DNA from 3 places in the Bradyrhizobium zaerense genome. Region 3 is predicted to be linked to each of the others. Evidence: predicted binding sites of a transcription regulator. Region 3 holds the regulator's gene; each other region holds the start of a gene.
The links. Region 3 encodes PhoB, which activates phosphate uptake and scavenging genes when phosphate is short. Its sites were predicted from a motif close to TGTCATNNANCTGTCAT; they were not measured.
Positions count from the first base shown of each region.

Region 1 (10,533 bases), 690 kb from region 3:
ACCGCGTCACCATCGGCGCCGCGACCTTCCAGATCCGCAGCACGGTCGAGGCCGAACCCGACAAGCTCGCCGGCGGCATCGGCTTCGGCCCGCGTTTCCTGATCAGCGAAGCGGCCTTGCGCGCCACCGGCCTGATCCAGCCCGGCAGCCTGGTGCGTTGGGTTTACCGGGTGAAGCTGCCGGACGCCGCCAACGGCGACCGCGCCACGGATGCCTTCATCGCGGACGCGCGCAACGCCGCGCCGCAGGCTGGCTGGGAGGTCCGCAGCCGCTCCAATGCCTCGCCGCAGCTCGAGCGCAACATCAGCCGCTTCACGCAATTCCTCACATTGGTTGGCCTCGCCGCGCTGCTGGTCGGCGGCGTCGGCGTCGCCAATGCCGTGAAGAGCCATATCGATCGCCGGCTCGAGGTGATCGCAGCCCTCAAGGCCGTCGGCGCCACCGGGCGCGACGTGTTCGGTATCTATCTTGCGCAGGTGATACTGCTCGCTGCGATCGGCTCGCTGATCGGGCTTGCGCTCGGCGCCGCAATGCCCTTCGCCATCGTCGACCTGTTCGGCAAGCTTCTGCCCCTGCCGGTGGTGCCGGCCGTGCATATCGATGAGCTCGCGCTGTCGTTCGTCTACGGCCTGCTGACGGCGCTGGCCTTCGGTCTCTGGCCGCTCGGGCGCGTGCATGACGTGCCGGTCGCAGCCCTGTTCCGCGACACCATCAGCAACGAGTGGCATCGGCCACGCGCGAGCTATCTCGCCTTCATGGCCGTGGTCGTCGCGCTGCTCATTGCCGTCGTGATCGGATTGTCGTTCGACAAGCGCATCGCCGCGATCTTCGTGCTCTCGTCCGTCGTCGTGTTCGCGCTGCTCCGCGGAGTCGCTGCGCTCCTGATGGCGATCGCACGTCACCTGCCACGCACGCGACTTCCGATGCTGCGGCTTGCGATCGCCAACATCCACCGCCCCGGCGCGCTGACGCCCTCCGTCGTGCTCTCGCTCGGCCTCGGGCTCGCTGTGCTCGTGACCATCACCCAGGTCGACGGCAATCTGCGCCGGCAATTCCTGGCGGCGCTGCCGGACCACGCGCCGTCGTTCTACTTCATCGACATTCCGAGCGCGCAGGCAGCCCCATTCGACGATTATCTGCGGCGGATCGCGCCGGGCGCGAAGGTCGAGGACGTGCCGATGCTGCGCGGCCGCATCGTCGGAGCCCGCGGCGTCCGCGCCGAAGATCTCAAGCCGACGACCGATGCCGAATGGGTGCTGCAAAGCGACCGCGGCCTGACCTATACCGGCGAGCTGCCGAAAGGCTCCAAGGTGGTCGAGGGCGAATGGTGGAGCGCCGACTATTCCGGCCCGCCGCTGGTCTCGATCGAGAAGAAGATCGCCGACGGCCTCGGCCTCAAGCTCGGCGACGAGATCGTGGTCAACGTGCTCGGCCGCGACATCCCGGCCAGGATCGGCAATCTGCGCACCATCGACTGGCAGGGGCTCGGGATCAATTTCGTGCTGGTGTACTCGCCGAACGCCTTCAAGGGCGCGCCGCACACCCATATCGCAACGCTGACCGAAGCAGCAGGCGATGCCGCGGGCGACGGCAAGATCATCAAGCAGGTTGCCGACGCCTATCCGACGGTGACGAGCGTGCGCGTGCGGGAGGTGATGGAGACGGTCGGCGCGGTTGTGACCAATCTGGCGCTGGCGATCCGCGGCGCCAGCGCCGTGACCCTGATCTCGGCGATCCTGGTGCTGGGCGGCGCGCTGGCCGCCGGTCACCGCCACCGGGTCTATGATGCGGTGATCCTGAAGACGTTGGGCGCGACGCGGCTGCGGCTGCTCGGTGCCTACGCGCTCGAGTACCTCCTGATCGGGCTCGCCACCGCTATGTTCGGCGTGACCGCCGGCAGCATCGCCGCCTGGATGATCGTGACGCGGCTGATGACGCTGAGCTTCGTCTGGCAGGCCGGCAGCGCCGCCGGCGTGGTCGCGGCCGCCTTGGTCGTCACCGTCGGGCTCGGCCTTGCCGGCACGCTCTTGGCGTTGAACAAAAAGCCCGCCACGGTGTTGCGGAATTTGTGACAAATTGAAGCGGATGGCCGCGCGGGAGCCGAATCCGGGCATTCCCGTGGTTAACCACATCTGCCCGCCGGGATTGCGCGCCAAGGGCGACATTCGGCCGCGCATGGACGGTTGCAGCAGATGTGTTAGTTTCCCACATATCGGATGGGTTCGGAGCCCCGATTGTTAGCCAAATTTAATGTCGGCAGACATCGGTATCCGAGATAGAATTTGACGAACCGGCGGTATGGCAACCCTCATGCCGGACCGGGCAACCAACGGGAATTCGACCATGTCGGACCTCAACCGTAACTACGCTTCTCCTTTCGGCAGGGCCGCCGGGCGTGTTGACGCCGCGACGGTCGACGCCGGCCTGCGTGCCTACATGCTGCGCATCTACAATTACATGAGCATTGGCCTCGCCATCACCGGCCTCGCCGCGCTCGGCGTCTACATGGCCGCCGTCACGGACGTTCCGACCCCGGAAGCCGTCCGGGTCGGCAAGCTGTTCCTGACGCCGTTCGGCTACGCCATGTTCGTGAGCCCGCTGAAATGGCTGTTCATGCTGGCGCCGCTCGCCATGGTGTTCGTGATCTCGGCAGGCATCAATCGTCTCGCTCCCTCGACCGCCCAGATCCTGTTCTGGGTGTTCGCGGCGCTGATGGGCGTCTCGATGTCCTCGATCTTCCTGGTGTTCACGCACACCTCGATCGTGCGGGTGTTCTTCATCACTGCGGCGACCTTCGGCGCATTGAGCCTGTACGGCTACACCACCAAGCGTGACATGAGCGGGATGGGATCGTTCCTGTTCATGGGCCTGATCGGCATCATCATCGCGAGCCTGGTCAATCTGTTCCTGGCGAGCTCGGCGCTGCAGTTCATCGTCTCGGTGGTCGGCGTGCTGGTGTTCGCGGGCCTCACCGCCTGGGATACCCAGCGGCTGAAGAACGAGTACATCTACGGCTACGCCTCGGCCGGCGGTGACATCGCAGACCGTGCGGCGATCACGGGCGCGCTGTCGCTGTACCTGAACTTCATCAACCTGTTCACGCTGCTGCTGCAGCTCCTCGGCCAGCGCGACTAAGCGCCAGACCAGGGCGAACGACACCAACCCCGGCCGCGAGGCCGGGGTTTTTGTTTGGGCCGGACGTCGCAGCACCCACCGCTGTCATCGGCCGCGAAGGCGGGCGATCCAGTACGCCGCAGCGGCTCGGTTCTAGCCGCGCTGTCTCGGAGTACTGGATGCCCCGCCTACGCGGGGCATGACAGCAGAGAAGATGGAGGCTGCTTCGCTCGCAATGACGACGTGGAGAGAGGCTACTGCCCCCTTCCAGCCGCCGCGGGAAGGCTCTAATCTCTTGCCATGTCCGCACCCGAAATCAGGCCCACCCTTGAGGCGGACCTTCCCGCCATCACCGCCATCTACCAGCAGGCCGTTCGCGAGGGCACTGCGACGTTCGAGCTGGAGCCGCCTGACCTGGCCGAGATGACGCGGCGCTACCGCGCCCTGGTGGACGGCGGCTACCCCTATTTCGTCGCCATGCTCGAGGGGCGCGTCGCGGGATACGCCTATGCCGGCGCCTACCGGCCGCGGCCGGCCTATCGCTTCACGGTCGAGAACTCGATCTATCTCGATCCGTCGTTCCACCGCCGCGGCATCGGCCTGTTGCTGTTGGAGCGGCTGGTCATCGAATGCGAGGCGCGCGGCTTCCGCCAGATGATCGCTGTCATCGGCGATTCCGCCAATGCCGGCTCGATCGGCGTCCATGCCAAAGGCGGCTTCAAGATGATCGGCACCCATCCCAATGTCGGGCTGAAATTCGGTCGCTGGCTCGACACGGTGATGATGCAGCGCGACCTCGGTGAGGGCGCAAGCACGGTGCCGGGGAAGTAGGGCCCGTAGCCCGGATGGAGCGCAGCGAAATCCGGGGCAGATTATCCGCCGGCACGACGACCCGGATTGCGCTGCGCTCCATCCGGGCTGCGAAAGTGCGGCTACACCACCGCCAATTTCCGGTCGATCACCAGCAGCACGCGCTCGAGCTCGTGGCCGCGGCGCAGGATCAGGCCGGTCGCCGAAATCACGCTGTACATGCCCTGCTTGCGCGCGAGCCGCGGGTCTTTCTCGATGCGGTAGATCGGCACTTCGGAAGCGCGGCGAAACACCGAGAACACCGCGCGGTCTTTCAGGAAGTCGATGGCATAGTCGCGCCACTCGCCGTCCGCGACCATGCGGCCATACAGATTGAGGATACGGTTCAGTTCGAGCCGGTTGAACGTCACCCGGTTCGCTTGGGCAATCGCAGCGGCGGGACGCGCCACTGCGCGCTGTTCGCTCGGATCGGCATCCTCCGACGTCAGACTCATGGAGCGCCTCCTGTCGCATCAGCATGATCGCGTGCGCGAAGACCGTCCCCGGAACCGCCGATCATGACGGTTGCATGATTGCTCCAACCGTTCGCAATCGCAAGAGGCTCCTGCAAGGGCTGTTGCCAGGGAGCGCTCTCGCTCGGCGGCGAGGCCGGCTGCGGAATCATGACACACGCAACGGTGGAACTTTGCGGCGGCAAACCGTCACGGGATCGTTAGCAGGAATCATAGTATCGCCTTTTTTCCGCCTAGCGACTGCCGCCCTGCATTGCGAAAAGGATTGCGTGCGTTGACCCGGTCCTTTCGGTTCCGGATTCCTCAGCCCCCAGCCCCCCGGGGTCGCGAGGATCGGGTCTGTACGCACGACAAGGAGGGCCAACGCGAGTTGGTCCTTTTTTGTTTGTGGCGGGATGTTTCTGGTGCCTCGTCATTCCGAGACGCGCCTCTTGGCGCGGACCCGGAATCCATTTCTCAACTCGGCAAATGGATCGATGGATTCTCAGGTGCGCAGTTGCGCACCGTAGCTCGCGCCTCGCACCCCAGAATGACGACGGTTAATTTGATCTGAGATGATCTAGTCAGTCGCGTCAATGCAATGAGGTGTACGCCGCGCCGAGCATCGGGCCGGGCTTCTCGCGGCTGCCATCCTGGACATAGACTACCGCGCCGTCGACGCCGTCGCGCGACGTGAGGTTCTCGATCGGTACCGTCCAGCTTTCCTGATGTCCGTTCCAGTCGCCGACCTTGAGCAGGTTGCGCACGACGTTGTGGTAGGTGATCTGCTGCCCGCGGTTTTCGCCGCGGCTGATCTCGATCGGGACCGATCTTGCTATCGAGCAGATCCAGACCTCGCCATGCGAAACCGCGGGCGCGCTGCTCGGCGCCACCGAGACGTTGATCTGCTTGCCCGCGAGCGACATCGTCACGGGCACGCTCATCACGCCGGCGCCCTTGTCGGTCCTGCCGATCGCGCTTTCGATGCCGGCACGATCGCTGCCGATCACATGCGCAGAGCCGTTGACCACGACCTGCGGGGTATAGACCTCGCGGTCGCCGCGCATGCGCGAATAGGCGCGCTGCCGCGCAGAGAAGCGCGAATCGGCCAGCGTGTCCTTCCAGCCAAGATAGTCCCAATAATCGATCGGCATGCTCAGCGCGATGACCGAGGGATCATTGGCGAGCTCGCCGATGACCTTGTCGGCGGGCGGGCAGGACGAGCAGCCCTGGGAGGTGAAGAGCTCGACGACGGCGCGGGGATCGGCCTCCGCGGGACGGATGACGGCGACGATGGCGCAGATACCGAGCGCCCCCGACCAGAGTGCGCCGGACCATCGCGAAGCCAAATGAGAAGCCATCATTGCAGTCATGTCGAACCAGTCATGTCGAACGCCATTTCGTACGCGTGGAGGATATCCTATCGCCTGATGGTCACCGTAGTCTTACGGGCATAGTACATCCAACCGTCCGATGCGCGATTTTCCGCCAGTCGGGCCCATCCGAAGCATGCCTTAACGCACGAAGGCGGCCTTGTGATAGGCCGCCTTCGTTGAACCTTCTACTCACTTACCAGTGAGCCATTGTTCACAAATCCGCGCTTACGCAGCGAGCTTGCGCAGCACGTAGTGCAGGATGCCGCCGTTGCGGTAGTAATCGAGCTCGTCCAACGTATCGATTCGGCAGAGCAGCGAAACGCGCTGCAACGAACCGTCCCCGGAGACGATCTCCGCGGTCAGCTTCTGGCGCGGCTTCAGGTCACCGACGAGACCACGCAGCGTGACCTTCTCATCGCCCTTCAGACCGAGCGACGACGAGGAGGTGCCGTCCTCGAAGGTGAGCGGCAGCACGCCCATGCCGACCAGGTTGGAGCGGTGGATGCGCTCGAAGCTCTGGCAGATCACGGCGCGCACGCCGAGCAGACGGGTACCCTTCGCGGCCCAGTCGCGCGAGGAGCCGTTGCCGTATTCGGCACCGGCGAACACCACCAGCGGCACCTGCTCCTGCTGGTACTTCATCGCGGCGTCGTAGATCGACATCTGCTCGCCGTCGGGCCAGTGCTTGGTGAGGCCGCCTTCCGGAATGTTGCCGTCGGCGCCCTTGAGCATGAAGTTCTTGATGCGGATGTTGGCGAAGGTGCCACGCATCATCACTTCGTGGTTGCCGCGCCGCGTGCCGTACTGGTTGAAGTCGGCCGGACGCACCTGGTGCTCGCTGAGATACTTGCCGGCCGGAGAGGTAAGCTTGATCGAGCCCGCCGGCGAGATGTGGTCGGTGGTGATCTTGTCGCCGAACATGGCGAGGATGCGCGCCTCGACGATGTCGGTGATCGGCTCCGGCTCCTTCTTCATGCCGTCGAAATAGGGCGGGTTCTGCACATAGGTCGAGCTCATGTTCCAGCGATAGGTCTCGCTCTCGACAGTCTTGATCTTGCGCCAGTTGGTGTCGCCCTTGAACACGTCGGCATACTTCTTCTTGAAGATCGACGCGGTCACGAACTTCTTCATGAACGCGTTGATCTCCTTCGTCGTCGGCCAGATGTCCTTGAGGTAGACCGGCTTGCCGTCCTTGCCTTCACCGAGCGGCTCGGTGGCGAGGTTCTTGGTGACGCTGCCCGCGAGCGCGTGGGCGACGACGAGCGGCGGCGAGGCCAGATAGTTCGCCTGCACGTCCGGCGAGACGCGGCCTTCGAAGTTGCGGTTACCGGAGAGCACGGCGGCCGCGACGATGCCGTTGTCGTTGATCGACTTCGAAATCTGTTCGGGCAGCGGACCGGAATTGCCAATGCAAGTGGTGCAGCCGAAGCCGACCAGGTTGAAGCCGACCTTGTCGAGATCGGTCTGCAGACCGGAATCGGCGAGATAGGCCGCGACCACCTGGCTGCCCGGAGCCAGCGAGGTCTTGACCCACGGCTTGGCCTTGAGGCCCTTCGCGGCAGCGTTACGGGCCAGCAGCCCGGCGCCGATCAGGACGCTCGGATTCGAGGTGTTGGTGCAGGACGTGATCGCGGCGATCACGACGTCGCCATGGCCAAGGTCGAAATTCTTGCCCTCGACCGGGAAGCGCTTCGTGGGCTCGTCAGCCTTCTTGTATTCGCTGCTGAGCGCGAGCGAAAAGCCTTCGGCCACCGAGGGCAGCGCGATGCGGCCTTCGGGACGCTTCGGGCCGGCCATCGACGGCACGACGTCGCCGAGGTCGAGCGTGAGCGTCTCGGTGAACACCGGATCCACCGACTTCGCGGCGCGGAACAGGCCCTGCGCCTTGGCATAGGCCTGCACCAGCGCGACGCGCGGCGCCGCGCGGCCGGAGGTCTTCAGATAATCGACCGCAGCGGCGTCGACCGGGAAGAAGCCGCAGGTCGCGCCATATTCGGGCGCCATGTTGGCGATGGTCGCCTTGTCGGCGACCGAGAGGTGATCGAGGCCGGGGCCGAAGAATTCGACGAACTTGCCGACCACGCCGAGCTTGCGCAGCATCTGCGTCACGGTCAGCACAAGGTCGGTCGCGGTGACGCCTTCCTTCATCGCGCCCTTCAGCTTGAAGCCGACGACGGTGGGCAGCAGCATCGAGAGCGGCTGGCCGAGCATGCAGGCTTCGGCCTCGATGCCGCCGACGCCCCAGCCGAGCACGGCGAGGCCGTTGACCATGGTGGTGTGGGAGTCGGTGCCGACGAGCGAGTCGGGATAGGCGACCTCGAAGGTGCCGGTCTTCTTGCCGACCGTCATCTTCTCCTTCTTGGTCCAGACCGTCTGCGACAGATATTCGAGATTGACCTGGTGGCAGATGCCCGTGCCGGGCGGCACCACGGAGAAGTTCGAGAACGCTTTCTGGCCCCACTTCAGGAATTCGTAGCGCTCCTGGTTCTGCTTGTATTCCTCGGTGACGTTCTTGCCGAAGGCTTTGTTGTCGCCGAAGAAGTTCACGATCACGGAGTGGTCGATGACGAGATCGACCGGCACCAGCGGGTTGATCTTCTCGGCATCGCCGCCGAGCTTCTGCATGGCGTTGCGCATCGCGGCGAGATCGACCACGGCGGGCACGCCGGTGAAATCCTGCATCAGCACGCGGGCGGGGCGGAACGCGATCTCATGCTCCAGCGACCGCTTGCGCAGCCATTTCGACACCGCGACGATGTCGTCCTTCTTGACCGTGCGGCCGTCCTCGTTGCGGAGCAGATTCTCGAGCAGGACCTTCATCGAATAGGGGAGTTTCGAAATTCCCTTCAGACCATTCTTCTCGGCCGTGGGCAGGCTGTAATAGACATAGGTCTTGGCGCCGACCTTGAGGGTCTTTTTGCATTTGAAGCTGTCGAGCGAGGTCATGAAAGGAATCCCAATTGTTAGTTATACCCGGCAAGGGGTATCTTAACACCGTCCAGCGAATCCGGTGGGGTCGCTTGCAGGAGCAGGTTGAGTTGCTGCATCAAGTAGTTCCGGGCTTATAGAAGCTTTCTAACCGCGCCGCCACAGCCACAATCGTACCGCAGCAATTCGCGAGCCAAAAATTCCGATGCGCTACCCCAAGTTTTTCTTAGGGTTTTCCCTGAGGCCCTTCTGGAGGCTCCGTTGACGGCTTCGACGCGAAGCAGCATGCGGCTCTCCGGCCACGGCCTCGTCTGCGTGCGCGGCGGCCGCGAGGTGTTTGCCGGCCTCGATTTCGGGGCCGCCGCCGGGGAGGCACTGGCTGTGACGGGGCGCAACGGATCGGGCAAGACGTCGCTGCTGCGGCTGGTCGCGGGCCTGCTGATTCCGGCTGGTGGCATAATCACGCTCGACGGAGGCAACGCCGAGCTGACGCTTCCCGAGCAGTGCCACTATCTCGGCCATCGCGACGCCCTCAAACCGGCCCTGAGCGTGGCGGAGAATCTGGCATTCTGGGCTGATTTCCTCGGCGGAGAGCGTTTTGACGCGACCGAGAGCCTCGCCGCCGTGGGCCTCGACCATGCCACCGATCTGCCCGCAGCCTTCCTCTCCGCCGGCCAGCGCCGCCGGCTTTCGCTGGCCCGGCTGATCGCCGTTCGCCGCCCGGTCTGGCTGCTGGACGAGCCGACCACGGCGCTGGACATGGCCGGCCAGGACATGTTCGGCGGCCTGATGAGCGATCACCTCGGACGAGGCGGCATGATCATGGCCGCCACCCACGCCCCGCTCGGGATCGAGGCGCGCGAGTTGCGGATCGGAGGCATGGCGTGATTCCAGTGGACCCTCAGTTTTCCAAGCGGCCGGCCGGCGCCCTGTCCGGTCCCGCCCCCTTGTGGGGGAGAGCAATCGCCTATGGCTTTCACGGGGCTTGCTTCGCCTCTCCCGCTTGCGGGAGAGGCCGACGCGCTCGCAGAGCGCGGCGGGTGAGGGCTCTCGCCGCGCGGGGACGCTCACCGCAATCCTCAATAGTTCCAACGCGGAGACACCCTCTCCCCAACCCTCCCCCGCAAGCGGGGGAGGGAGCGCGGCTTGCCTCGGGCGCGAGCCGGGCTCACCTGGCCGCCTCGCGGCCGGAGCCACCCCATGACCGCCCTTGCCGCCCTGATCCGCCGGGACATCCGGATCGCGCTCCGCGTTGGCGGCGGGGCGCTGATTGGGGTGCTGTTCTTTCTGACCGTGGTGGTGCTGATGCCGTTCGCGGTGGGGCCGGATTTGGCACTGCTGTCGCGGCTGGGGCCGGCGATCCTGTGGCTCGGCGCGCTGCTGGCGAGCCTGCTCACGCTCGACCGGCTGTTCATGGCCGACCACGAGGACGGCTCGCTCGACCTGATCACGATGAGCCGGACGCCGCTGGAACTCGCCTGCGCCGCCAAGGCGCTGGCGCATTGGCTGGCGGCCGGCCTGCCGCTGATTGTCGCAACCCCCGTGCTCGGCCTCCTGCTCAACCTCGACATGGTCGCCACCGGCGCGGTGGCGCTGACGCTGCTCGCCGGCACGCCGGCCCTGACGTTCACCGGCATGATCGGCGCCGCCCTGGCGGTGACGCTGCATCGCGGCGGGCTGTTGATGGCGGTGCTGGTGCTGCCGCTGTCGATCCCGGTGCTGATCTTCGGGGTCGCGGCGTCGCAAGCCGCGATCAACGGGCCCATGTCATTCGGCGCACCGTTTTCGATCCTCTGCGCGCTGTCGCTGGTCAG
Region 1 is NZ_CP165734.1:4,653,983-4,664,515, forward strand. It holds gene AB8Z38_RS22370 (ABC transporter permease) at 1-2,072, shown strand, start outside; gene AB8Z38_RS22375 (Bax inhibitor-1/YccA family protein) at 2,344-3,135, shown strand; gene AB8Z38_RS22380 (N-acetyltransferase family protein) at 3,415-3,945, shown strand; gene AB8Z38_RS22385 (DUF2794 domain-containing protein) at 4,047-4,418, opposite strand; gene AB8Z38_RS22390 (DUF1223 domain-containing protein) at 5,009-5,788, opposite strand; gene acnA (aconitate hydratase AcnA) at 6,017-8,737, opposite strand; gene ccmA (heme ABC exporter ATP-binding protein CcmA) at 9,005-9,607, shown strand; gene ccmB (heme exporter protein CcmB) at 9,920-10,533, shown strand, end outside.
Region 1: the regulator PhoB is predicted to act here: its motif matches at 4,482-4,498, upstream of AB8Z38_RS22385 (DUF2794 domain-containing protein).

Region 2 (10,533 bases), 1.2 Mb from region 3:
GCGAAGGCACTCACCAACCTTGTGGTGCAGTCGCTCGCCTTCGTACTGGCGCTTGCCGTGACCCTGGCCGGCGTCTTTGTGGTGCGCAATCGCCTCATGCGGCCGGTTCGTGCCATTCTCGGCGCCATCGCGCGGATCAGCGCTCGCGACTATGCGACGCACGTTCCGCAATCGCGATATCCCGACGAGTTCGGCACCATGGCCGCCGCGCTCGAAAGCCTGCGCGAGAGCGCGGCGACGGCGGAACGTCTGGGCCAGGAACGCGAGATCCCAGCAGGCGCTCCAGATTGCGCGCTCCGGCACCGTCGATGAGGCCTGCCGCAGTTTTGACGACACCGTGCAGGCGGTGATCCACAGCGTTGCCGCGTCGGCCAAGGAGCTCGATGCGACCGCGAGTGACGTCCGCCAGCTGGCCTCGGAATCGAGCAGCCAGACCGCCGCGGTCTCCTCCGCGGCCGAGCAGGCCACCAACAATCTGGAGACGATTGCGGCGGCGACCGAGGAACTCTCCGCCTCCGTCGGCGAAATCTCCGCGCAGGTGCAGTCCAGCGCGCGCGAGGCCCGCGAAGCGGTTTCCCAGGCCGAGCAGACCAACGCCACCGTCGAAATCCTCGACCAGACGGCGAGCCGCATCGGCGAGGTCGTGAAGATGATCAACGCGATCGCCGGCCAGACCAATTTGCTGGCGCTGAACGCAACCATCGAGGCCGCCCGCGCCGGCGAAGCGGGCCGCGGCTTTGCGGTCGTCGCCGGCGAGGTCAAGAGCCTCGCTGCGCAGACCGCGACCGCCACCGAAGAGATCTCGCGTCAGGTCGCGGAGATCCAGGGCGCGACGGGCCAGGCGGTCGGCGCCATCCGCTCCATTGGCCGTTCGATCAACGGCATCGACGAGAAGATGACGGCGATTGCAGCGGCCGTCGAGCAGCAGCGCGCGGCCACCACAGAGATTTCGCGCAACTTCCAGCAGGCCGCGCAAGGCACCCGCGAGGTCACCGACACCATTGGCAGCGTCGCCCAGCTCAACCAGGAGACCGGCAACGCCGGTACGGTGCTGTTCCAGTCCGTAAAGAAGATGTCAGCCGATGCCGACCGCCTCCGCGTCGCGGTCGAGGGCTTTTTGGGTGCGGTGAAGACCGCCTAGTCTCGACATTTCCTGTTCCAAAGGCACGCGGATCGGCATTGCCGCCGGTCCGCGCGCCGAGTACATCTGTGGCGCCGCGAGAGCGCGGCGACAGACAGACGAGAACAGCAGGGATGGAGAGTTCGATGCCGGTGACGCCCCACAATAACGCCCAACGCCCCTATCGCGGCGTGTTCCCGGTGGCTCCCACCATCTTCGACGAGCGCGGCGAGCTCGACCTCGACGGGCAGCGCCGCTGCATCGATTTCATGATCGATGCCGGCTCGAACGGGCTCTGCATCCTCGCCAATTTCTCCGAGCAGTTCGTGCTGACCGATGCCGAGCGCGAGACCGTGATGCATGCGGTGCTGGAACATGTCGCGGGCCGCGTGCCCGTGATCGTCACCACCACCCATTTCAGCTCGGCCGTGTGCGCGGCGCGCAGCCAGCAGGCTGAAGCCGCCGGCGCCGCCATGGTGATGGTAATGCCGCCCTATCACGGCGCGACCTTCCGGGTGCCCGAGAAGGGCATCGTCGAATTCTTCAAGGTGCTCTCGGGCGCGATCAACATCCCGATCATGATCCAGGATGCGCCGGTGGCCGGCACGCCGCTGTCCGTCGAGCTGCTGGCGCGGCTGTCGCGCGACTTCTCTAACATCCGCTATTTCAAAATTGAGGTGCCCGGCGCGGCCGCAAAGCTGCGGAGCCTGATCGAGGCGGGCGGCAGCGCCATCGAAGGCCCATGGGACGGTGAGGAGGCGATCACGCTGCTCGCCGATCTCGATGCCGGCGCCACCGGCGCGATGACCGGCGGCGGCTATCCCGACGGCATCCGCCAGATCCTCGATCCTTATTTCGCCGGCAACCGCGAGCAGGCGAAAGCTGCCTATGAGCGCTGGCTGCCGCTGATCAATTACGAGAACCGCCAATGCGGCCTGATCGCCTGCAAGGCGATGATGCAGGCCGGCGGCGTGATCAAATCGGACACGGTGCGCCATCCGCTGCAGCCGCTGCATCCGGCCACGCGGGCGGGATTGCTGGAATTGGCGAAGGAGCGTGACGCCCTGGCGTTGCGGTGGGGGAAGTAGGGCTCACCGCCGTCATTGCGAGGAGCCCTCGCGACGAAGCAATCCAGACGGTGTCCGCGGATACATTTCTGGCTTGCTTCGCTTCGCTCGCAATGACGAGAGTGACGCGAGAGCCCGGTTAACTCACCAGCTTCCATTCGCCGATGATGCCGAATCTTGCTTTGGCATCGTCCTGCCTGAACAGTGCGATCCGATCGATCGCCAGCGTATCGAGCTTCAGCTCCGCAAACCGCCGGCGCAGCATCTCGAGGATCTGTCCCCGCCGCTCCGCGTCCAGCCGTCCGGTCAGCGTCATATGGAAGCGGAATTCTTCCATCACGTACGGGTAGCCCCAGCGATCGAGATAGTCGCGCTGGCGTTCGCTGAGTTTCTCCGGCTTTCGGCGGACACGATCTTCGGCGCTGAGCGCGGCGCGAAATTCATCAAAATCGCGGACGCAATCGGCGGCGAGCTGCTGGAGCTCGCTGACCGGCTCCGCCGGAACGACGGCGATGAAGCCGCTGATGGCATCGACGGACGGCCTGATCAGCGGGATCGGCCGTGTTTTGCCCGCGAACGATGCGCAGGCGGCCATCAGCTCGGCCTCGGTGCGGTCGGGCGCAAGTGCCATCGGCGCCTTCAGTGTGGCGTGAAAGCCGTATTTGCGGGGATCGGCGGTGATGTCGCGCCAATCCGGCGCCGTGCGCAGCGCCTCGTCGGGGAAGGGCAACTCATTGCCGGTGTGGCCATCATAGCCGAGCAACTCAGCACCGAAGCGGGAGAGGGCACTGCCGGCGTCGGCGGCGAAATAAATCGCGTAGCGGGGGAAAGCAGTCATTGCCTGAGCATAGCCAATTTAGGCCGCAACGACAGCCTGGCGCGACGCCGCCGCAGTGCCGATCAGGACCCGGCCGCCTTCAAGGAAAATGTCTGTCACGCGACCGCGCTTCGTTGGCTTGCGGGAGAGCTCCCCCGTGCTTCATATGCCGCGAGAAAATCTTCAATCCCGAGCTTGCGGAAATCCGGGAGTGCTTCACGCAATTTGTCGTGATCCCAATCCCACCAGGCGAGTTTCGCGAGCCGTCCGGCGACGTCTTCCGAAAAGCGGCGGCGGACGATCCGCGCCGGATTGCCGGCGACGATGGTGTAGGCCGGCACGTCCTTGGTGACGATGGCGCCGGCCGCGATCACCGCGCCGGTGCCGATATTGCGACCGGGCAGCACGATCGCGCCGTGTCCGATCCAAACATCGTGGCCGATATGGACGTGATGCTGGCGCCGCCAATCGAAAAATTCGGTGTCGTCGCTCTCGCCTTCGAAGTAGGCGCTGGAGCGATAGGTGAAGTGGGCCTGGGTCGCACGGTGCATCGGATGATTGCCGGGATTGATGCGCGTCATCGCCGCGATCGAGCAGAATTTCCCGATCGTGGTGTAGGTGATCTGCGCGTCGTTCACGACGTAGGAGTAATCGTCCATCGCGACCTCATGCAGGATCGTGCGGGCGCCGACCTCGGTATAGGCGCCGAGCCTGGTCTCATGCAGCTTCGCGGAAGGGTCGATAGTGGGGTCGAGCGAAAGCGCCTTGGCGACCATGTTGCATCCGAACGTTCGAGGGCGGGCGTTCGTCTTCGATCGGCCTCATGACAATGTCATGACGACACGATGACAGTGGATGAGGTGTGAAGGATTGCCGCACCGCAAGGCGCGTGTCACACAATTGTTAACCGTCGGCGTTAGCCGTGGGTCCCAGCATACTCTGGAGCCCTGCATGCTGGTGGTGGAAGGTCTGACGTGCCGCTTCGGCGCAAAAGCCGCGGTGGACGACGCCTCGTTTCAAGTCTCCCCCGGCGGCTTCGTCGGTGTGATCGGGCGCTCCGGCGCAGGCAAGTCGACGCTGCTGCGAACCATCAACCGCTTGGCAACGCCCTCGCAGGGCCGCATCCTGTTCGACGGCATCGACGTCACCGCGTTGCGCGGCAAGGAGCTGCGGCAGTGGCGGGCGCGCTCGGCCATGATCTTCCAGCAATTCAATCTGGTCGGGCGGCTCGACGTGCTGACGAATGTCCTGATGGGACGTCTTGCCACGATGCCCGCCTGGCGCTCGTTTTCGCAGGTCTGGCCCGAGCAGGACAAGGCGCTGGCGATGTCGGCGCTCGAACAGTTCGACATCGCCGCGCTCGCCGCCCAGCGGGCCGATCAGCTCTCCGGCGGCCAGCAGCAGCGCGTGGCGATCGCCCGCGCACTGGTCCAGCAACCCGACATCATCCTCGCCGACGAGCCGATCGCCTCGCTCGATCCGCGCAACACCAGGATCGTGATGGATGCGCTTTTGCGCATCAACAAGCATTTCGGTATCACCGTGCTCTGCAATTTGCATTCGCTCGATCTGGCGCGCAGCTATTGCGATCGCCTGATCGGCATGGCGGCGGGCCGGGTGGTGTTCGACGGCGCGCCGTCCGCGCTGACCGAGCATGTGGCGCGTGAACTCTACGATCTCGAGGCCAACGACGTCATGGGCGGCATGCCCGTGCCGGCGCCTGAAAGCATTCCAGCGCTTGGAACGGCGGCGGCCGCCTGAGCCGCACCGCATCATTGTCATCAGTTTTTGCGTCAACCGACCCAACCAATGAAGAGGGTATCATGATCACTCGCAGACTCATTCTTGCCGGCGCCGCCGCACTGACCTTTGCCGGATCCGCCTCCGCCGAAGACTGGAAGACGAAATATCCGGAGATCACCTTCGCCGTGATTCCGGCCGAGAACGGCTCGGGCGTCACCGAGCGCTACGGTCCCTTCATCAACTATCTGTCGAAGGAGCTCGGCGTGAAGGTCACGCTGCGCGTCGCCAACGACTATGCGGCCGTCATCGAGGGCCAGCGCGCCGGCAACATTCACATCGGTTATTACGGCCCGGCCTCGTTCGCGCGCGCCCGCCTGACCGCCGTCAAGACCGACGCCTTCGTGATCGACGTCAATGCCGACGGCTCGAAGGGCTATTACTCGGTGTTCTACGTGCTGGCGAAGTCGCCGTACCAGAAGATCGAGGATCTCAAAGGCAAGATCTCGGCCTGGTCGATCCGAACTCGACCTCGGGGAACAACATGCCCCGCTTCAAGCTGAACGCCATGGGCATCGACCCCGACGCCTATTTCTCCAAGGTGCTCTTCACCGGCAGCCACGAGAACGCGGTCCTGGCGCTGGCGCAGGGCACGGTCGACGTCGCCGCCAATTGGTGGAACGCCGACGACGATTCGAACCTCACCCGCATGCTCAACAAGGGCATGGTGAAGGCGCCCGACGGCACCGTGATGAAGAAGGAGGACTTCCGCATCATCGTGAAATCCGAGCTCATCATCAACTCGCCCTACGCCTATCTGAGCGATCTGCCGGACGATATGAAGGCCGCGATCAAGAAGGCCTTCCTCGACGCATCCCAGAAGGATCCGGAGGCCTTCAAGAAGCTCTCCGACGGCAAGAACAAGCCGTGGGAGCCGATCGGCAATGACGATTACAACAAGACCATCGAGTTGATTAAGTTCGTCGACAATCTCCGCAAGAAGGCGTCCTGAGCTCGTCGGGACGATGCGCCTCGAGCCGGGTCGATGGACCCGGCTCTTTTTCTTGATGGACCGCCCAGCATATGACGCTCGCCGTTTCGCTTCTCCCCGAACAGCAGCTCGCGGTGCTGAACGCGGCCTACCGCCACGCTGTTGCGCGCAAGCGTCTCCGGGTGCTGGCAGGTGCCGGGCTGTTCGTCGCTGCGCTGATCGTGGCCTCGATCGGCGCCGAGGTTAATCTGCGCACCCTCTTCAGCTATTTCGGCCATTTCATCAGCTATTTCGACCGCATTCTCACGCTCGACAATGGCCAGCGGGTCTGGACCGATTTCGCCGAATGGTTCTGGGGCTGGCACAAATGGCTGAAGATGCTGGGCGAGACGCTGCTGATCAGCTATGTCGGCACGCTGATCGGCGCGATGTTCGCGCTGTGCCTGAATTTCTTCGCGGCCGAAAACACCTCGCCGTCGTCCTGGCTGCGATTCACGGTGCGCCGGCTGCTGGAATTCGCCCGCACCGTGCCTGGCATCGTCTTCGCGCTTATCTTCGTGATCGCCTTCGGCTTAGGCCCGATGGCCGGCGTTCTCGCCATCGCCATCCATACCACCGGCGCGCTCGGCAAACAGTTCGCAGAGCTTGTCGAAAATGCCGACATGAAGCCAGTTGAAGGCATCCGCTCGACCGGTGCGAGCTGGGTCTCGTGCATGCGTTTTGCGATCCTGCCGCAGGTCTCGGCGGGCTATGCCAGCTACGCGCTGCTCCGCTTCGAGATCAATGTGCGTGAGGCCTCGGTGATGGGCTTCGTCGGCGCCGGCGGTATCGGGCAGGAGCTCATCGTCGCGATCCGCAAGTTCTACTACTCCGACGTCAGCGCCATTCTCGTCACCATCATCGTCACGGTCTTCCTGATCGACATCACGACCGGCTGGGTGCGCGGCCGGTTGTTCGGCAAGGAGGCGCGGACGTGAGCAAGCCGTCCGAAGTCGACACCGCGCAGATGCGCGCGCGCTATCCCGATCTGTTCGAGCGGCCGGCCTCGGCGCGGCTCGCGACGCCGGCCATGATCGTCGCAGCGCTCGCCATTTTCATCTATGGCCTGGTCGATCTCGATTTCTCGCCGTCACGGCTCTTCAACGGCCTCAGCCAGCTCGGCTGGATCAGCATGATGATGATCCCGCCCGATCCCGGCTCGTCGCTGCCGCTCTATCTGAAGGCGATGGGCGAGACGCTCTCCATCGCGCTGCTTGGCACCACGCTGGCGGCGCTGTTCGCGCTTCCGGTCAGCCTGCTTGCCGCGCGCAACGTCGTGCCGTCAATGGTGCTGCGATTCCCGGTCCGCCGCTTCCTCGATTCGATCCGGGGCGTCGATACGCTGATCTGGGCGCTAGTGTGGATCAATGTCGTCGGGCTTGGTCCGTTCGCCGGTGTGCTCGCCATCGCGGTGTCGGATTTCGGCGCCTTCGGTAAGCTGTTCTCCGAGGCGATCGAGGGCGCCGACCAGAAGCAGGTCGAAGGCATTCGCGCTTCCGGCGGCAGCGCCTTGCACGAGATCCGCTTCGGGCTGCTGCCGCAGGCTTTGCCCGTGATTGCCGGTCAGGTGCTCTATTTCATCGAATCCAACACGCGCTCCGCCACCATCATCGGCATCGTCGGTGCCGGCGGCATCGGGCTCCAGCTCGCCGAGCAGATCCGCGTGCTGGAATGGCAGAAGGTGTCGTTCCTGATCCTGATGATTCTGGTCGCCGTCGCCGCGATCGATTTCATTTCCGGCAAACTTCGCTTCGCCATCATTGGACGAAGGGCTGTCGCCTGATCGCAGCTGCCGTAGGGTGGGCAAAGCGACTTGTCCGCCGTAGCTCGGAGAGCGAAGGCGGAAGCGTGCCCACCACGTTCGTTTAGACATCGGGGAGAGATGGTGGGCACGGCGCAAGTGCGCCTTTGCCCACACTACGATTCTTTCCTCCCTTCTCCCCTTGTGGGAGAAGGTGGCGCGAAGCGCCGGATGAGGGTTGCTTCCGCAATTCAGCTGCAAGAGATTCACCCGCGGAGAGAGACCCCTCACCCGGATCGCATCTTGCGATGCGATCCGACCTCTCCCACAAGGGGAGAGGTGCACCGCGCGCTTGGCACTCGTTCACCCGTTGTCTACCAGGAACTCCACCCGTTCCGCCACGAAGCGCGAATGCTTGGTCACCAGCGGCTTGTTGTCGAGATCGTGGTCGGTGGCATCGACCACCAGGATGGGCCGACCGAGCGGCAGATCGAGCCGCGCGGCATCGGTGGCATCGACGATGCCGGCCGTGATCCGGGTCGCGCCGCGGCGATAGTCGCGCACACCGTAATGCGCGAGCAGCTTGGTCATCGAGCGCGTCGCGGCGAAGACGCTGCCTGCGCCCGGAAACAACTCTGCCGACAGCCATGTGGTGGAGACGCAGATCGGCGTGCGGTCGGCCAAGCGAATCGCTTCGATCCGGACCAGCGGCGCGCCGACCTTCAAGCCCAGCTCGCGCGCAAGCTCGCGGGTTGCGACGTCGTCGGAGGCCTCGATCAACTGGCCGCGCGGCTCGCGGCCGCCGGCGCCGACGATCTCGGAAAACCGCGTGCGTGAGCGCAAGGGATAAGCGAGGCGCTGCGCCTCGACATAGGTTCCGCTACCGCGTTCGGCACGCACCAGGCCGCGCTCGGCAAGGGCCGCGAGCGCGCGCCGCACGGTGTGGCGATTGACGCGATAGGTTTCGGCGATTTCCATCTCGCCGGGCAGCTTGTCGCCCGCGGCGAAGCGGCCGTCGGCGATGCCGCGCTCGATGCCGTCGGCAACGAGGCGCCACAACGCGACGCCTGAAGAGGCGGTGTCCTGCATGCTCATATCGCCGGTCAGCCTAGCCCGAAAATCACGGCTTTGTCACGAAACAGTCATGGCGCTTCCGTATCAAGTTGTCTAGTATCATAGACAACTTGAATTCGGCAAGTTCGGTGAGATCGGTGACCCAGCACGATAATCAGCAAGCCCGGCGCAAGGCCGCGATGGCCGTGCTGGCGCACGCGGAGGCGGGCGCGATCGCCGCTCGCCTCCGCAGCCTCGCCCTGCCCAGCCATGAGGATCTGCGCGAGCCCGAAAACGGCCTCGTCATGCTGCGAGGCAGGGTTGGCGGCGACGGTGCGCCGTTCAACCTCGGCGAGGCGACGGTGTCGCGCGCCGCGGTGCGGCTTGCGAGCGGTGAGGTCGGGTTCGGCTATACGCTCGGGCGCGATGGCGACAAGGCGCGGCTGATCGCGCTGTGCGACGCGCTGGCGCAGTCACGGGATTTTAGCGCGGCCGTCGAGCAGGACGTTATCGCGCCGTTGCGTGAGCAGCTTATGATCCGGCGCAAGCGGGCGGCGGAAGAGACCGCCGCGACAAAGGTTGATTTCTACACCATGGTGCGCGGTGAGGGGTGAAGCGATGACCACGATTGCGGAACTGCCGCCGGGTTTCGTCGACAAGGTCTTGTCGGCGCAGTCGACCTTTCGCTCGGTCATGGACGCGATGGCGCGGCCGGGTTCGGTCCAGCGCATCGTGCCGATGGCGGGAACACCCGGGCCGATGATGCGCGGCACCGCCGCGATCGCGCTAACGCTGTTCGATCACGATACGCCGCTCTGGCTCGATGCACGGATGACGGAAAGCCCCGAATTGGTGAAATGGCTGAAATTCCACACCGGCGCGCCGGTGATCCAGGATTCTTCGATCGCGAGCTTCGCGTTGATCAGCGATGGCAATTTGCTTCCAGCGCTGGAGCGCTTCGCGCTCGGTAGCAACGAATATCCTGACAGGTCCACCACATTGATCCTCCAGGTCGACTGCCTGGATGCCGGCCGCAGCTTCGAGCTGCGCGGCCCTGGGATCGATGGTGTCGCAACGCTCCAGGCGACGATCAAGCCCGCCGATCTTTTCGAACGGCTGCGCCTCAACGAGGCGCTGTTTCCGCGCGGCATCGATGTGGTGCTGGTCGCGGACGACGCCGTGGTTGCGATCCCGCGCACCACGCGTGTCGCGAACAAGGGAAGCTGAAGCATGTATGTCGCAGTCAAAGGCGGCGAACGCGCCATCGAGAACGCCCACCGCCTTTTGGCGAACGCGCGGCGTGGCGACAGAAGCGTTGCGGAAATCACGCTCGACCAGATCTCGGAGCAGCTCGGCCTCGCCGTGGACCGCGTCATGAGCGAGGGCTCGCTCTATGATCGCGAGCTCGCGGCGCTCGCGATCAAGCAGGCGCGCGGCGATCTGATCGAGGCGATCTTCCTGGTTCGCGCCTTCCGCGCCACCTTGCCGCGCTTCGGCGCCAGCGAGCCGGTCGACACCGGTGCGATGCGGGTGCAGCGGCGGGTGTCCTCGACCTTCAAGGACATTCCCGGCGGCCAGATCCTCGGACCGACCTTCGACTATACGCACCGCCTGCTTGATCCCTCGCTCGCCGAGGGATTCGTGCCCGAGGTGCCGGCATCCGTCGAAGCCTCGAGCGCACCGACGCCGCGCGTGACCGATATTCTCGGTCGCGACGGGCTGATCGAGTCCTCGCCGCAAGCCGAAGACGGCGCCAGCGTCGGCGATCTCACCCGGGAGCCGCTGAACTTTCCGGCAGACCGCGACCTGCGCCTGCAAAATCTCGCGCGCGGTGACGAAGGCTTCCTGCTGGCGATGGGCTATTCCACCCAGCGCGGCTATGGCCGTAATCATCCCTTTGCCGGCGAGATCCGCTTCGGCGAGGTCGAGGTCGAGTTTTCGGCCGAAGACGTCGGCTTCGCCGTG
Region 2 is NZ_CP165734.1:4,128,658-4,139,190, reverse strand. It holds partial or broken gene AB8Z38_RS20015 (methyl-accepting chemotaxis protein) at 1-1,141, shown strand, start outside; gene AB8Z38_RS20010 (dihydrodipicolinate synthase family protein) at 1,267-2,208, shown strand; gene AB8Z38_RS20005 (DUF1045 domain-containing protein) at 2,327-3,025, opposite strand; gene AB8Z38_RS20000 (chloramphenicol acetyltransferase) at 3,121-3,780, opposite strand; gene phnC (phosphonate ABC transporter ATP-binding protein) at 3,956-4,765, shown strand; partial or broken gene phnD (phosphonate ABC transporter substrate-binding protein) at 4,828-5,756, shown strand; gene phnE (phosphonate ABC transporter, permease protein PhnE) at 5,828-6,712, shown strand; gene phnE (phosphonate ABC transporter, permease protein PhnE) at 6,742-7,557, shown strand; gene phnF (phosphonate metabolism transcriptional regulator PhnF) at 7,879-8,610, opposite strand; gene phnG (phosphonate C-P lyase system protein PhnG) at 8,769-9,182, shown strand; gene phnH (phosphonate C-P lyase system protein PhnH) at 9,187-9,795, shown strand; gene AB8Z38_RS19960 (carbon-phosphorus lyase complex subunit PhnI) at 9,799-10,533, shown strand, end outside.
Region 2: the regulator PhoB is predicted to act here: its motif matches at 3,828-3,844, upstream of phnC (phosphonate ABC transporter ATP-binding protein).

Region 3 (10,533 bases):
TTGAGGATGCGGATCATGATGGCATCGACATAGCGCGACAGCACGCGCGCGGTGTCGGCGATGGTCTCGCCGCGGCCGAGCTGCATTTCCGCGCCGGTCAGCATGATGGGCTCGCCGCCGAGCTGGCGCATCGCGACGTCGAACGACACCCGCGTCCGCGTCGAGGGGCGTTCGAAGATCATCGCCAGCGTCTTGCCTTCGAGCGGCTTGACCGGCTGATGCGCCTTCTGCTTCGCCTTCATGGCGGACGAGGCGGCGAGCATGCTCTCGAGCTCCGCCAACGGCAGCTCGTTGATGTCGAGGAAGTGCTTTGGTGTCTTGCTCATCAGCTTGCCGCCCGCTTGGTCTGGCCTGCCGAAATCGCGGTGCAGGCGCGCTCGAGCCGGGCGACGCCGTCCTCGATCTCCGCCTCGGTGACGATCAACGGCGGCAGGAAGCGCACGACATTGTCGCCGGCGCCGACGGTGAGCAGCTTTTCGTCGCGCAGCGCGGCGACCAGATCGGCGGAGGGTATCACGGCCTTGATGCCGATCAGAAGGCCCTCGCCGCGGAGTTCGCTGACAACGTTGGGATGGCGATCGATCACGGAGGCGAGCTTCTGCTTGAGCAGCAGCGACATCTTCTGCACATGGTCGAAGAAGCCGGGCTTGAGCATGACGTCCAGCACCGCATTGGCTGCCGAGATTGCGAGCGGATTGCCGCCAAAAGTCGAGCCGTGCGAGCCGGGCGTCATGCCGGAAGCGGCCTCCGCCGTCGCAAGGCAGGCGCCGATCGGAAAGCCGCCGCCAAGCGCCTTGGCCAGCGACATCACGTCCGGCGTGATGCCGAAACGTCGATGCGCAAACAGGTCGCCGGTGCGGCCCATGCCGGTCTGGACCTCGTCGAACGCCAGCAACAGGCCGCGTTCGTCGCAAAGCTGGCGCAATGCGCGATAGAACGCCGGGGGCGCCGAACGCACGCCACCCTCGCCTTGAATTGGCTCGATCAGAATGCCCGCGGTCTGCGGCCCGATCGCCTTCTTCACTGCGTCGAGGTCGCCAAAAGCGACCTGGTCGAAACCGTCCATCGGCGGACCGAAACCTTCGAGATATTTTGCCGAGCCCGTCGCAGCCAGCGTTGCGAGCGTGCGGCCGTGAAAGGCGCCCTCGAACGTGATCATGCGATAGCGATCGGGGTGACCTTTCACGGCCTGATAGCGGCGCACGACCTTGATCACGCATTCCAGCGCTTCGGCGCCGGAATTGCAGAAGAACACGAAGTCCGCAAAGCTCTCACTGCAAAGGCGGGCCGCGAGCTTCTCGCCGTCCGGGCTCTGGAACAGGTTCGACATGTGCCAGAGCTTTGTGGCCTGCTCCTGCAATGCCTTCACCAGCGCGGGATGGGCATGGCCGAGCGCATTCACCGCCACGCCCGAGGTGAAATCGAGATAGCGGTCGCCGTTGGTGGCGATCAGCCAGCAGCCTTCGCCGCGCTCGAAGCCGATCTCGGCCCTGGCGAAAACGGGAAGCAAATGCGGCGCGGCGCTGTTGGTCATGATGGTCTCTTGGATGTTTCAGACGGCCTGAACGCGCCTTGCGCAGCGCATCATTGGTCCGGAAAACGAAACGTGCCGCCTTTTAAGGGCGGCACGTGTCACTATCTTATGCTTGGCACCACGGGTGTCAATGCCGCCGGAAAGCCTCGCGAAAGGCTGAATCCGTAGTCTTGCGGTGCCGAATTTGCGGGTTTTGCCCACGGAACATGTGGAAGCGAGTCGGCAGACTCTTGCGCGTGAGTCACGCCATATTGTAGCGTTTGGCTTGTCAGATACGACATCTCGTGCAGCGGTTCTGATCTCTAAGTCCTCATGTACCGGCGTAAGCGTTCGGGCGTTCTAGGCGCGCCCGGCGAGCCTTAAGGGATTCTGACGGCACGGGTTTTTCGAGGCTTAGCATTCGCTGTGTGCCCCAGGATGGCTGGCGCGCGGCGAAGGAAAGGGTGCAATGACGGTTTTGACCTGGTCCGACGATCGCGTCGAACAGCTGAAAAAGCTCTGGGAGGCCGGACTTTCGGCCAGCCAGATCGCGGCAGAGCTCGGCAACGTGACCCGCAACGCCGTGATCGGCAAGGTGCACAGGCTCGGCCTGTCCGGCCGCGCCAAGAGCCCGTCTTCAGCTGCTCCCCGGCCGCGCAAGGCGCGTCCCGCGCAGCATATGATGCGGGTGAGCCGCCCCGTCGCGCGCGGCAACACCGCGCTGGCGCAGGCCTTCGAGGTCGAGATGGAGGCCGAACCGGTCACCTACGACAACGTGGTGCCGATGAGCCAGCGGCTGTCGCTGCTTGAATTGAACGAGGCAACCTGCCACTGGCCGGTCGGCGATCCCTCGAGCGCGGATTTCTTCTTCTGCGGCGGCAGGGCGCTCTCGGGCCTGCCCTATTGCGCCCAGCACTCGCGCGTCGCCTACCAGCCGGCGTCGGATCGCCGCCGTGCGCCGGTGAAGCCGTCGCGGTGAAGTCGTTCTGACGTTCAAGACGGCGGCCGTCATTGATGACGGCTCCAACAAACTCGATGTCGTCCCGGACAAGCGCGCCTCAAGCGCGCGCAGATCCGGGACCCATAGCCACCAGGCGCAATGATTGCGCGAAGTGGTCACCCCGAGTGTTCGCCAAACCACTCTTTGTGGTTATGGGTCCCGGATCAGCGCTCGCTAGCTCGCTTGTCCGGGACGACGGCTGGGATTGTGGCCCCAGCCGCACTCAAACTCACCCACTAAACCCTACGCCTGCTCCGCCTTCGCAAAGCGATCATCCAGCGCATAGCCGGCACCGCGCACGGTGCGGATCGGGTCCTGCTCGCGGCCGAGATTGAGCAGCTTGCGCAGGCGGCCGATATGGACGTCGACGGTGCGCTCGTCGATATAGATGTCGCGGCCCCAGACGCTGTCGAGCAGCTGCTCGCGCGAGAACACGCGGCCGGGATGCTCCAGGAAAAACTCCAACAGGCGATATTCGGTCGGGCCGAGATCGATCGGCCGGCCCGAGCGCGCCACACGCCGTTTGTCACGGTCGAGCTCGATATCGCCAAAGGCGAGCACGGTGGCGAGCCGCTCGGGGCTTGCACGCCTGAGCAGGCCCTTCACGCGGGCCAACAGCTCGGGCACCGAAAACGGCTTGACGATGTAGTCGTCGGCGCCGGTCGCCAATCCCCGCACCCGCTCGCTCTCCTCGCCGCGCGCGGTGAGCATGATGATCGGCAACTGCTTGGTGTCGGATCGCGCCCGCAGCCGACGGCACAGTTCGATGCCGGAGAGGCCGGGCAGCATCCAGTCGAGCACTATCAGATCGGGAAGATGCTCCTTGAGACGGGTATCGGCGTCGTCGCCGCGCATCACCGTCTCGACGTCATAGCCGTCGCCTTCGAGGTTGTAGCGGAGAAGCTCGGTCAGAGCTTCCTCGTCCTCAACCACCATAATGCGTGCGCCCATGGTGCCGTCGCTCCTTGATGATTCAAATATTCGGGAGGGTCGTGGCGAAGGTTGTCATGTCGCCCTTCGGCCGCTTGTCGGTCATGGCCTGACCTTCGATCATGTAGAACACGGTCTCGGCGACGTTGGTGGCGTGATCGCCGATCCGTTCGATGTTCTTGGCGCAGAACATCAGGTGGATGCAAAACGAAATGTTGCGCGGATCTTCCATCATGTAGGTGAGGAGCTCGCGGAACAGCGAAGTGCAGATGGCGTCGACTTCCTCGTCACCCTTCCACACCGCCATCGCCGCCGGCAGATCGTGCGCGGCATAGGCGTCGAGCACCGACTTGACCTGCTGCTGCACGAGATCGGTCATGTGCTCGAGCCCGCGGAACAGCTTGAGCGGATGGAAATCGGTCTCCAGCGCCGCGACGCGCTTGCCCATGTTCTTGGCGAGGTCGCCGATGCGCTCGAGATCGGTCGCAACGCGCATGGCGCCGACGATCTCGCGCAGGTCGACCGCCATCGGCTGGCGGCGGGCGATCGTGAGCACCGCACGCTCCTCGATGCGTCTCTGGAGCGTATCGAGCTCAGCGTCGGTGGTGACGACGCGCTGGCCGAGCGCGACGTCGCGGCGGATCAGGGCGTCGACGGAATCGACGATCATGCGCTCGGCGATCCCGCCCATTTCGGCGACCAGGCGCGTGAGCTCCTGGAGATCGGTATCGAAGGCCTTTGCGGTATGTTCAGAACCCATGTCCCGTCTCCTCAGCCGAACCGGCCGGTGATGTAATCCTGCGTACGCCGATCGGTCGGCGACGTGAAGATCTTGCTGGTGTCGTCGAATTCGATCAGTTCGCCGAGATACATGAAGGCGGTCTTGTCGGAGACGCGGGCCGCCTGCTGCATGTTGTGGGTGACGATCGCAATCGTGTAGCTCTCGGCTAATTCCTGGATCAGCTCCTCGACCTTGGCGGTCGAGATCGGGTCGAGCGCCGAGCAGGGCTCGTCGAACAGGATCACCTCGGGTCGCACCGCGACCGTACGGGCGATGCAGAGGCGCTGCTGCTGGCCGCCGGACAGCGAGAGGCCGGAGGCGTTGAGCTTGTCCTTGACCTCGTTCCACAACGCGCCGCCGCGCAGCGCCTTCTCGACGCGGTCGTCCATCTCCGATTTCGAGATCTTCTCGTAAAGGCGGATGCCGAAAGCGATGTTCTCGTAGATCGTCATCGGGAACGGCGTCGGCTTCTGGAACACCATGCCGACGCGGGCACGCAGCAGATTGAGGTCGAGCTTGCCGTCGAGGATGTTGGTCTGGTCGAGCATGAGCTGACCGGTGGCGCGCTGGCCCGGATAGAGATCGTACATCCGGTTGAAGATGCGCAGCAGGGTCGACTTGCCGCAGCCCGACGGGCCGATGAACGCGGTGACGCGGTTGGCGCCGAGCGTCAGGTTGATGTTCTTCAGCGCGTGGTGCTCGCCATAGTAGAAGTTCAGGTTGCGCACGGTCACCTTGGGGGGCGCCTCGGGCAGCACCGGCGCGTGCGGCAGTCCACCGGCCGCGCTCATCGATACGGACAGATCACTCATTTTGCGGTCCTCTCGGCGCCAAGAATGCGCGCGCCAATATTCAGGGCAAGAACGGTCAGGGTGATGAGCAGCGCGCCGCTCCAGGCCAGCTGCTTCCAGTAGGCATAGGGGCTCTGCACGAAGTTGTTGATGGTGACCGGCAGGTTCGCCATGGTCTTGTTCAGGCCCAGGCTGAAGAACTGGTTCGACAACGCGGTGAACAGCAGCGGCGCGGTTTCGCCGGCAACACGGGCGGTGGCGAGCAGCACGCCGGTGATGAGACCGGAACGGGCAGAACGATAGGCAATGCGCTTGATCACCAGCGAACGCGGCAGGCCGAGCGCGGAAGCTGCCTCACGCAGCGCATTCGGCACCAGGAGCAGCATGTCCTCGGTCGTGCGCAGCACCACCGGGATCACGATCACGGCGAGCGCCAGCGCACCCGCGATTGCCGAGAAGCCGCGCATCGGCACCACCACTGCGCCGTAGATGAACAGGCCGATGATGATCGAGGGCGCCGAGAGCAGGATATCGTTGATGAAGCGGATCACCGAGGTCAGCCGGTCGTTGCGGCCATACTCGGCGAGATAGGTGCCGGCGAACATGCCGAGCGGCGCGCCGATGCCGACGCCGATCACGGTCATGATCAGCGAGCCGACGATGGCGTTGAGCAGGCCGCCCTCGTTCGATCCGGGTGGCGGCGTATTTTCGGTGAAGAGCTGGAAATTGAGTCCGGCGAGGCCATTGTAGAGCAGCGTGATCAGGATCAGCGCAAGCCAGGTGACGCCGAACGCGGTTGCGGCGATGCAGAGCCCGCGGATGACGATGTCCTTGCGGCGGCGGCGGGAATAGATCGGGTTCATGGCTTCAGTTCCCCGCCCTCTTTTCCAGCCGCATCAGCATCAGCCGCGCCGCCGCGAGCACGAAGAACGTCAGCACGAATAGCAGCAGGCCGAGCAGGATCAGGCCGGACTGGTGCAGGCCGTCGCTCTCGGCGAATTCGGATGCGATCGCCGCCGAGATCGTGGTGCCCGGCGCGAAGATCGAGGGCGAGATGCGGAACGAGTTGCCGATGATGAAGGTCACCGCCATGGTCTCGCCGAGCGCGCGGCCGAGCGCCAGCATGACGCCGCCGATCACGCCGACCCGGGTGTAGGGGATCACCACGCTGCGGACGACTTCCCAGGTGGTGCAGCCGACGCCGTAGGCGGCCTCTTTCAGCACCGGCGGCACGGTCTTGAACACGTCGACCGAGATCGACGTGATGAAGGGCAGCACCATGATGGCGAGGATCAGCGCGGCGTTGAACAGGCTGAGATAGGACGGCGGGCCGGCGAAGATCGCGCCGAGCACGGGGACGCCGTCGAAGATCTTGATCATGAACGGCTGGAACGTGTTGGCCAGGAACGGGCCCAGCACGAAGAAACCCCACATGCCGTAGATGATCGAGGGAATGCCGGCGAGCAGCTCGATCGCCATGCCGATCGGGCGGCGCAGCCATTGCGGGCAGAGCTCGGTCAGGAAGATCGCAATGCCGAGGCCAACGGGAATGGCGATCAGCATCGCGATGAAGGAGGTGACCAGCGTGCCGTACATCGGCCCGAGCGCGCCAAGCACGGGCGGATCGGCCGACGGCGCCCAGCGCTGCGTCCATAGGAACGCGAAGCCGTATTCCTTGATCGCCGGGAAGGCGCCGACGATCAGCGACAGGATGATGCCGCCGAGGATCAGAAGCACCGAGATCGCGCTCAGCCGCGTGATCCAGTAGAAGGTGACATCGCCGAGCTTGAACGCGTTCAGCGCCTTGGCGCGGTCGTAAGGTCCGGCGTGGTCGACGATATCGCTCTGAACGGCCATCTCTGCCACGCCGATCCCCTGTACCAAATGATATACGCTTGTTGTCGCTCTTGCGCCCCGGATGCAGCACGACGCTGATCCGGGGCCTCATTCTTGTGGGTCCCGGATCAGCGGAGCGGCATTGACACCGCACGGCATCCGGGACACGCGCGTAGTTTACTCAGCTCTTGATCTCGGCAGCCCAGGTCTTCTCGATCAGCTGGACGACGCTGTCGGGCATCGGGATGTAGTCGAGCTCCTCAGCCGCCTTGTCGCCGTTCTTGAAGGCCCAGCGGAAGAACTTGATGGCTTCCTGCGAGGCCGCCTTGTCGGTCGCGTCCTTGTGCATCAGGATGAAGGTCGCCGCCGTGATCGGCCAGGACTTGTCGCCGGGCTGGTCGGTCAGGATGACGTAGTAGCCCGGAGCCTTGGCCCAGTCGGCGTTGGAAGCGGCCGCCTGGAAGGCTTCGACCGTCGGCTGCACCGTCTTGCCGGCCTTGTTGACGAGGCCGGTATAGGTCAGCTTGTTCTGCTTGGCATAGGCGTACTCGACATAGCCGATCGAGTTCTTGGTCTGGCTGATGTTGCCGGAAACGCCTTCGTTGCCCTTGGCGCCGACGCCGACCGGCCACTCGACGGCCGTGCCCTCGCCGACCTTGCTCTTCCAGTCGGCGCTGGCCTTGGAGAGGTAGTTGGTGAAGTTGAAGGTGGTGCCCGAACCGTCGGAGCGGCGGACCACGGTGATCGCGTCGGACGGCAGCTTCACGTTCGGATTGAGCTTCTTGATCGCCGGATCATCCCACTTGGTGATCTTGCCGAGATAGACGTTGGCAAGCGTCTCGCCGTCGAACACCAGCTCGCCGGGCTTGACGCCCTCGAGGTTGACGACGGGAACGATCGCGCCCATCACCATCGGCCACTGCGCGAGGCCGTCCTTCTCGAGCTGCTCGGGCTTGAGCGGCGCGTCGGTGGCGCCGAAGGTCACGGTCTTGGCCTGGATCTGCTTGATGCCGCCGCCCGAACCGATCGACTGGTAGTTCAGACCGTTGCCGGTCTCCTTCTTGTAGGCGTCGGCCCATTTGGAATAGACCGGGAACGGGAATGTCGCACCGGCGCCGGTGATGTCGGCCGCGAAGGCCGAAGTCGATGCGGCGACCATGCCGGCAACGACGATCGTCTTGAGGAAATTCATGCTGGTCTCCATACAGGGGAGCGAAGCGCATTCCGCGCCCGATCGCGCTCCCGTGCCGCCCCTTTAAGAGCGGTCGGCTGTGCTTTTACGAAGGTTTGGTGACAGTCCGATGACAGTCTTAACCCGCTGAAGCGGTTACGATTTCACGCGGAAGCCGCAGGCTTGGCCTGGGGAAAACAGGCGGTGAAAGTGGCGCCCTGTTTGGGCACGCTTTCGATCAAAAGCCGGCCGCGATGGCGGTTAAGAATATGTTTCACCAGCGATAATCCGAGCCCCGTCCCGCCCTGGGAGCGGCTGTCGCCGACGTCGACCCGGTAGAAGCGCTCGGTCAGCCGCGGCAGATGCTCGGGCGCGATGCCGGGGCCGAAATCGCGCACCATGACCCGGATTTCCTGAGTTCCATCAGTCGCCGGTGCCGCGGTCAGCGACACGATGATGCGGCCGCCGGAGGCGCCGTATTTGAGGGCGTTCTCGATCAGATTCTCGAACAGGCGCAGAAGCTCCTCGCGGTCACCGGCGATCATCACCGGCGCCTGCGGCAAATGGGTCTCGACATCGACCTGGCGCTCGCGCGCGAGCGGTTCGAGCCCGTCGGCGACCTGCAGGATGATCGGCAGCAGGTCGACCAGGGTGTCGGGCCGCACATGGGCCGACAGTTCCACCCGCGACAGCGACAGCAGGTCGTCGATCAGGCGCGCCATGCGGGTGGCCTGGTTGTGCATGATACCGAGGAAGCGCTCGCGCGCCTTGGGATCGTCCTTGGCCTGACCCTGGAGCGTATCGATGAAGCCGGAGAGCGCGGCGAGCGGCGTGCGCAGTTCATGACTGGCATTGGCGACGAAATCGGCGCGCATTTCCTCGACCCGGCGCAGCGGCGTCTGGTCGTGGAAGGTCATCAGCATGCATTTGTCGGCACCGCCGAAGGTGGTCGGCACCGGCACCGGCGTGATGGTCAGTTCCATCCAGCGGTCGACCGGCACATGGTCGAGATAGGTCGTGCGCCGCGGCTCGCTGGTCGCGATCGACTCGCGCAGTGCCGTGATGATCTCCGGCGAGCGCAGCGCGAACTGGGCAAGTTCGTTCCGGCGCAGCGCCGGCGCAAGCTGGGCGGCGGCAGCATTGAGATGGATGACACGGCCGGCGCGGTCGAGCAGCACCGCCGGATCCGGCATGCCGGCAACGACTGCGGCCACCGCCGCGCTCTCGACCGGATTGACGCGGCGGGTGTCCTCGCGCGAGGCAGCGGTATCATGCAGCCGCCAGGGAATGAGCGCCGCGGCCGCGATGCAGAGGAACACCGTCGCCGCCCGCATCACCGACAATTCGCCGAGCGAGACCACCACCGACAGCGCCAGCGCCGCGGCGATCAGGATGATGGTCGAGTGCCGCAGCCGGTCGGACCAGGGCTGGGCGGAGGGAGAAGATGGGGCGTCGATCGCCATCGGGGCGGGCTTCTCCTGGAGACTTGCGCCGGTCAGGCGCCGCTGTCGCGGCGCTCTCTCACATAGGCGGCTTTCGGCGCCGGACCTGGATCGAGCTTGAGCGCCGCCTGTTGCAGGCGTTTCGATCGAGCGCCGATGATAACTTCGCGAAACGTCAGCAAGATTACAGATATGACGAAGGGGGAAAGATAATAGAGGACCCGAAACAGCAGCATGCCGCCCAGCAGCTCCTCGCGGTCCATCTGCCAAAGCCCGACCAGCATGGCGGCGTCGAACACGCCGAGCCCGCCGGGCGAATGGCTGGCGAAGCCGAGCAGCGTCGCCGAGACGAAGATCACCGCGACCACGACGAAGCCGAGATTGGGCTCGTCGGGGACCAGTACGTACATGGCCAGCGCGCAGAAGCCGAGATCGATGATGCCGATGGCGATCTGCAGCAGCGTCAGGGGGCCGCCCGGCAGCACCACGGTCCAGGGGCCGCGTCCGACCACCCGCGGCTGGGTCCAGACCCAGACCACATAAGCGACCAGCCCCACGATGATCATCATCGCGAACGTCCGGTTCAGCCAGGGCGGAAGCTGATCGATCGCAGCCGCCGCCTCCGGATGATAGGAGATGCCGAGGCCCAGCACCGCGGCGTTCCCGAGCCAAAAGGTCAGGCCGGCGAGGAAGCAGATCTTGGCAACGTCGATCGCGTTCAGGCCGTGGGCCGAATAGATCCGGTAGCGCACCGCGCCGCCGGTGAAGACGCTGGCGCCGACATTGTGTCCGATCGAATAGCTGGTGAAGGCGGCAAGCGCATTGATGCGATAGCGCACGTGGGTATGGCCGATCGCGCGCGTGGCGAACATGTCGTAGAAGGTCAGGGTAAAATAGCCCGCCGCCACGAACAGCGCCGCCATCGCGATCTGGCGCGGCTCGGTGCTCTTGATCGCTTCGATCACCTCGTTGGTGTCGATGCCGCGCAGCATGTGGTAGAGCACATAGCAAGCGATGCCGATGACCGCGACGCTGATCGCAACTCCAAGCTTATGCAGGATTTGCTTCT
Region 3 is NZ_CP165734.1:5,347,129-5,357,661, reverse strand. It holds gene argF (ornithine carbamoyltransferase) at 1-326, opposite strand, end outside; gene AB8Z38_RS25720 (aspartate aminotransferase family protein) at 326-1,534, opposite strand; gene AB8Z38_RS25715 (GcrA family cell cycle regulator) at 1,983-2,492, shown strand; gene phoB (phosphate regulon transcriptional regulator PhoB) at 2,757-3,464, opposite strand; gene phoU (phosphate signaling complex protein PhoU) at 3,487-4,203, opposite strand; gene pstB (phosphate ABC transporter ATP-binding protein PstB) at 4,215-5,036, opposite strand; gene pstA (phosphate ABC transporter permease PstA) at 5,033-5,878, opposite strand; gene pstC (phosphate ABC transporter permease subunit PstC) at 5,883-6,872, opposite strand; gene pstS (phosphate ABC transporter substrate-binding protein PstS) at 7,033-8,043, opposite strand; gene AB8Z38_RS25680 (ATP-binding protein) at 8,187-9,485, opposite strand; gene AB8Z38_RS25675 (UPF0104 family protein) at 9,518-10,533, opposite strand, start outside.